2 regions of the Megamonas funiformis genome follow, and region 2 is predicted to be linked to the other one. Evidence: a T-box and tRNA genes for the amino acid it is inferred to sense, from the RefSeq annotation. Region 2 holds a T-box; the other holds one or more tRNA genes.
What was found. The T-box of region 2 lies ahead of leuS (leucine--tRNA ligase). A T-box ahead of a tRNA ligase gene usually reads a tRNA of that ligase, here a tRNA-Leu.

Region 1 (3,439 bases), 1.1 Mb from region 2:
TCGTAAGACTTTAAATAATGCTTTAAAATCCATGGGTGTAGATAAAAATATTATTGCTGATGTATTAGATAAAGCTGGAATAGAAGCAACTCGTCGCGGAGAAACTTTGACTATGGAAGAGTTTGGAGCTATTGCTAATATTTTGGTACAAATGGCAAAACAGGAGGCATGATTTATGAAATTTGTTTCTTGGAATGTAAATGGTCTTCGTGCTTGTATGAATAAGGGTTTCATGGAGACTTTTCAGACTTTAGATGCAGATATTTTTTGTTTACAAGAAACAAAAATGCAACCTCATCAATTAGAATTAGATTTACCTAGATATAAACAGTATTGGAATAGTGCAGAAAAAAAGGGTTATTCAGGTACAGCTATTTTTACTAAAGTAGAGCCATTAAATGTAAGTTATGGTTTAGGTATAGAAGAACATGACCACGAAGGTCGTGTAATTACTTTAGAATTTGATAAATTCTTTATGGTCTGCGTATATACACCAAATTCTAAGCGAGAATTAGAGCGCTTGGATTACCGTATGCAATGGGAAGATGCTTTTCGCAATTATTTAGTTGAATTAAACAAACAAAAACCTGTTGTGATGTGTGGAGATTTAAATGTTGCTCATAAAGAGATTGATTTAAAAAATCCTAAGACAAATCGCCGTAGTGCAGGTTTTACAGATGAAGAACGCAGTAAAATGACTGAATTATTACAAGCAGGTTTTGTAGATACTTTCCGTTATCTTTATCCGGATAAAACAAGCATTTATTCATGGTGGTCATATATGCGAAAAGCTCGTGAAAATAATGCTGGGTGGAGAATTGATTATTTTATCGTATCTAAAGATATTGAAGAAAATATAAAAGAAGCTGGCATTCACAATGAATTTTTTGGTAGTGACCATTGTCCAGTTAGTTTGGAATTAGATATTTAAATAAAATGGCAATAGACTTTATTTCATGATAAGCCTATTGCCATTTTTTATCCTTCAAAACTGTATTCAATTATGCTACCAGATGGGCAAGAAACTTCTTTTCCTTTAAATAGTAAACCCGAAAAAGGAACGATGATACTACTTGCTATATTGGCATAATTTTTGCCACCTTTTAATTTTAAATCGCAAGGAAATTCTAAAATACTGCCATCAGCTAAGGTGATATTATTTAATTTTATGCGGATAATAGCACTTTCCCCAAGCAATCTACTGCCATGGATTTTAGTAATCATACCTTGAAGTTTTGTATCTTTAGGTAAAATGATTTCGTTGTTAACAACTAAATCTTGGTGAAGACGGAAGTTGATTAAATCGTATTTATGATTAGTTTTACTGTCTAAATTATCTATATTTATTATTTGCATAGTAGTTTTTTCTGGTAAATGTAAATAAGTAGTAGTATTAGTTGTGGTATTTTGAGCATACGTTATAGAAGGTAAGTAAATAATACAAGATAAAATAATTATTAAAGTAAGAAAAACAGATTTTGGTGACATAAAAAATTCCTTTCATATTAAAAAATATATTAACATTATAATAGATATATTTAATTAAGTTAAGATAATTATTTATATTGACAGTATAATTATAGAATGATATAATATTACTGTTGTTTAACACAATATGCCGAAGTGGCGGAATTGGCAGACGCACTTGACTCAAAATCAAGCGTAGTCCCCTACGTGCCGGTTCGAGTCCGGCCTTCGGCACCATTAGTAAATTCAAGGCTTTACGGGTTTTCCGTAAAGCCTTTTTTGTTGTCTAATTTTGAGTATATAAACTTTTAAATAATTCTATTTAATAATAAGAGGTCATGGCAAGAAAGATAAAGTCAATTATAAAAGAAAAAAATATATAGGTTATAATAAAATTTTTAAAGATTTAGAAGTAAAAATTGGTTTGATTTTTCTTTATAAGTAGAAATAAAGAAGCTATAACAAAAAGAGTTAAAACTCAAATTGTTATAGCTTTACGAAGATTTATTCTTTGATATTATGGTAATATATTGCTTTTGATTTTTTATCAATATACCTAGTTGGAATCAGGAAAAAGTATTTCAATAGCTATAATAAATAGTACAAATCCAACTATAAACAGTATAAATCACCTCTTATAATAATCATTATTTATAATATAAGGCTAATTAAAATAATTTTACCAAATGTGCCGTAAAGCCCCGTGCTTTAGCACTGGGGATATAAGGCACGTCCGACGAATTTGCGTAAGCAATTGAAGTCGGACCATTTTATTTTGTATATTCATATGCTATCATATAACTACGAATAACAATAAAGGCGGTGAGATAAATGAAAACCTATTGCTTTAAGCTATATAACTCTAAACGAAATAAAAAACTTCATAGGCAGATTAATGCGGCAGGTCTCATTTATAATCACTGCATTGCAATTCACAAACGGTACTATCGTTTATTTAAAAAATCATTGCACAAATTTGTTCTGCAGAAACACTTAACTAAACTGAAAAAACGGGCAAAATTCAGCTATCTTAAAGAAATAGGTTCACAATCAGTACAAAATATAACTGAACGCATAGACCGTGCCTATAAGTTGTTTTTCAGAAATCAGAAGCATAATGTCCGTTCAGCTCCTCCGTCGTTTAAAAAGATACGTAAATATAAATCATATACTTTGAAAACGTCCGGTTGGAAATTATTGGGTGGAAATGTTATTAGAATTGCCAATCAGAAATATCGCTATTTTAAATCGCGGGATATTGACGGAAAAGTAAAGACCGTAACCATAAAGCGCGATGCTTTAGGCGATATTTATTTGTATTTTTCCTGTGAAACAAATGAAAATGAAGTCTTAACAAGAACAGGTGAAAGCGTCGGTTTTGACTTCGGGTTAAAGATATTTCTCACAGGTTCAGAACGGAAAAATATCATCTCTCCGCTGTTTTTCAAGCAGAATGCAAAATTAATTGTTAAAGCTAACCGCAATTTATCCCGTAAACAAAAAGCTTCTAACAATCGCCAAAAAGCAAGACTGAATTTGGCAAGACTGCATAAAAAAGTAACGAATATGCGCCGTGATTTTCATTGGAAAACGGCACAGTATCTCACTGGTAAATATGCCTTAATCTCTATCGAAAATTTGAATTTAAAAGCCATGCAGAAACGTTTCGGCAGAAAGATATCCGATTTAGGTTTTGCCGATTTTGTAAACAAGTTGAAGTATGAAACACAAAAGGCAGGTTCCAACGTTGTTGAAGTAGGAAATTTCTTTCCGTCAAGTCAGCTATGCAGTAATTGTGGCTATCAAAACAAAGAACTCAAAGAATTGAGAATAAGAGAATGGACTTGTCCAAAATGCGGTAAACATCATGATAGGGATTTAAACGCCGCTATAAATATAAAGAAAGAAGGAGAAAGAATTTTTTTCTCCCGCAAGTAATAAATAAATATGGGCAGGGCGTTGTCCATTGTGG
Region 2 (3,439 bases):
AGGGCGAATAGTAAAAGCAAATACTATACCAAAGAAAATAATAGAGAACACAAATAAGGAAATCTTATCTGTAAATGGCGCAATACTCATTTCAAAAGTAGTTGCTGCTGTTCTTGGTGGAGCAATCAATACACCTGTACATAATACAGCTGCTACATTTAAAATCATGCCTGGAATTTTACCTACAACACTTTCTAAGGCTTTAATGCCACCGCCACCATAAACTATAGTAAATATTCCGATACAAGATAAAAATACATCAATAAATATGAAACATAAGAAACCTGTTAACCACTCTGTTCCAGAGGTCATACCTAAATATGGAGGAAATATTACATTTCCTGCACCAAAAAACATTGCAAATAATGCAAAACCCGTTACAACTACATCACTAATTTTTACTTGCATAATAAAATCCTTTCTTTTAATGTATTACGATTATAGTCATATTTTTATATTATATAGGCAAAATAAAATATACACAATACAAAAAATGTAAATTTGTATATTTTTTAAAAAATATAATTTTAATCATTTTTTCATTTTATTGATTAATTTATGATAATCCTATGTAAAATAAAATAATCCTCAGCATAAATACTAAGGATTATTTTTTATCTTTTTTATTTTCTTTTTCATTTTGTTGGCAAGTAATCATTGCATTATTTTCTTTAGCTTGTCTTGCCAATTCTGATAAAGTAACACTATCTAAATAACCATTTATCACTTTATTCAAACCTAACCAAAATGGCAATACACTACAATAATCAGCTCTATTACAATTACAATGATCTTTTTCAATACAAGCAATTGGAGCCATATCTCCTTCAGCTGCTCGCAAAATATCGCCAGCTGTGTATTGCATACTAGATTTTGCTAATAAATAACCTCCATTATTTCCTCGCACGCTTTTTACTAATTTTGCTTTTATCAATAAAGAAATTATCTGTTCCATATATTTCAAACTTATATTCTGTCTAGTTGCAATATCTTTTAACGGAATGGGATTACCTGTATTATTCACTGTTAAATCAATCATTGTTCTCAATGCATATCGACCTTTTGTTGAAACCTTCATCAAAATCACCTCATAAATATTTTACTATTATTTTAGTAGGAAATCAATTTTAAAAACTGCTATATTCTCAATTTTTTTCTATTTTTTCTCAATTATACACCTATAAAATATCAGGTATTTAATTATATAAAAAATTAACAATGTAACAATATTACTTGACTTTAATATTATAGCTAAGTATAATGATATTTGTTTATATCAAATTCAAATCCAATGATACAGAGTAGTAAATTATTTAAGGATTTTTCAGAAAGTAGGCGGTTGATGCGAGCCTATAATCATGTAATTGAACTCGCTGTGGAGGAGTGCAAAAGCACCGCTAATCCCGTTAAGATTTTAAAGAGGATAACTTTTTGTTATCAATCAGGGTGGTACCGCGATAATTCGTCCCTGGCATTTTGCCAGGGGCTTTTTTAATGTCCAAAAATAGTATAGGAGTGTTAATTTTATGGAAAAATATTGTCCTCAATCCATTGAAAAAAAATGGCAGAAAATCTGGGACGAAACAAAAGCTTACCAGATTAATATGGACCCAAACAAACCAAAATATTATGTACTTGAAATGTTCCCTTACCCATCTGGTAATTTACATATGGGACATGTTCGCAATTACTCCATCGGTGATGTTATTGCTCGTTATAAAACTATGAATGGTTTCAATGTACTTCATCCAATGGGCTTTGACGCATTCGGTATGCCTGCTGAAAACGCAGCTATCAAACATGGCGTTAGTCCTTCTGACTGGACTGAAGATAATATGGCAAATATGACTCGTCAACAAAAAGAAATGGGTCTTTCTTACGACTGGGATAGAAAAGTTGCTACTTGCCATGAAGATTATTATAAATGGACTCAATGGCTCTTTGAATTATTCTATAAAAAAGGCTTAGCTTATAAGAAAAAAGCTTCTGCTAACTGGTGTGAAACTTGCCATACTGTACTTGCTAATGAACAAGTTATTGATGGTAAATGCTGGCGCTGTGATGATACAGTAGTGAAAAAAGACCTTGAACAATGGTTCTTAAAAATCACAGATTATGCTGATGTATTATTAAAAGACCTTGATAAACTTGAAGGCTGGCCAAACCGCGTAAAAATCATGCAGGATAACTGGATTGGTCGCAGTGAAGGTGCTGAATTTAGCTTTGATGTACCTGATTACAATGAAAAAATTTCTGTTTATACAACTCGCCCTGATACTGTATTTGGTGTATCTTATGTTGTACTTGCAGCAGAACATCCACTTGTAAAAAAATTCATCAAAGGCAAAGAAAACGAACAAGAAATCTTAAAATTCATTGAAGAAGTACACAATATGAATGAAATCGAACGTACTTCTAGTGAATCTGAGAAAAAAGGTATGTTCACAGGCGTTTATGCTATAAATCCATTCAATGGTGAAAAAGTTCCTGTATGGGTAACAAACTATGTTCTCTTTGAATATGGTACTGGCGCTGTTATGGGTGTTCCTACTCATGATGAACGTGACTTTATGTTTGCTAAAAAATACAATTTACCAATGAAAATTGTTATTCAAAATAAAGAACATAATTTAACACTTGAAACTATGGAAAATGCATACGTTGAAGATGGTGAACTTGTAGAGTCCGGTCAATTCACTGGCATGAATAATCGTAAAGCTATCACAGCTATGATTGATTGGCTCGAAGAAAATAACCTCGGCAAACGTCGTGTAAATTATCGTTTACGTGATTGGCTCATCTCCCGTCAACGTTATTGGGGTGCTCCAATTCCTATTATTTACTGCCCTCATTGCGGTGAAGTTCTCGTTCCTGAAGAACAATTACCTGTAAAATTACCTAAAGATGTAAAATTTGAAACTGGTGCAACTTCTCCACTTGCTCAAGCTGAAGATTTCGTAAATTGCACATGTCCAAAATGTGGTGCACCTGCAAAACGTGAAACAGATACTATGGATACATTCATCTGCTCTTCCTGGTACTATATGCGCTATGCTGATCCACACAATGATAAAGCTCCATTTAGCAAAGATGCTATCAATTATTGGCTCCCTGTTGACCAATATATCGGTGGTATTGAACATGCTATCTTGCACTTATTATATTCCCGTTTCTTCACAAAAGTATTAAAAGATGCAGGTCTTGTAGAATTTGATGAACCATTTACAAACCTTTTAACTCAAGGTATGGTTATCAAAGATGGTTCTAAAATGAGTAAATCTAAAGGAAATGTTGTATCTCCTGAAGAAATCATCAAAAAATATGGTGCAGATACTGCTCGTCTCTTTATTTTATTTGCTGCTCCACCAGAACGTGACCTTGAATGGAGTGACCAAGGCGTTGAAGGTGCTTGGCGTTTCATTCAGCGTGTATGGAGAAT

Region 1: it has a tRNA-Leu gene. The T-box ahead of leuS (leucine--tRNA ligase) is inferred to sense a tRNA for this amino acid. The anticodon was not compared.

What each region holds. Positions count from the first base shown of each region.
Region 1 is NZ_CP048627.1:550,898-554,336, forward strand. Features, by position in the region: gene rsmA (16S rRNA (adenine(1518)-N(6)/adenine(1519)-N(6))-dimethyltransferase RsmA) at 1-172, shown strand, start outside; gene GXM21_RS02690 (exodeoxyribonuclease III) at 176-931, shown strand; gene GXM21_RS02695 (hypothetical protein) at 979-1,488, opposite strand; tRNA gene GXM21_RS02700 (tRNA-Leu) at 1,618-1,704, shown strand; gene GXM21_RS02705 (RNA-guided endonuclease InsQ/TnpB family protein) at 2,299-3,405, shown strand.
Region 2 is NZ_CP048627.1:2,015,173-2,018,611, forward strand. Features, by position in the region: gene brnQ (branched-chain amino acid transport system II carrier protein) at 1-408, opposite strand, end outside; gene GXM21_RS10165 (RrF2 family transcriptional regulator) at 608-1,078, opposite strand; T-box leader at 1,283-1,473, shown strand; gene leuS (leucine--tRNA ligase) at 1,527-3,439, shown strand, end outside.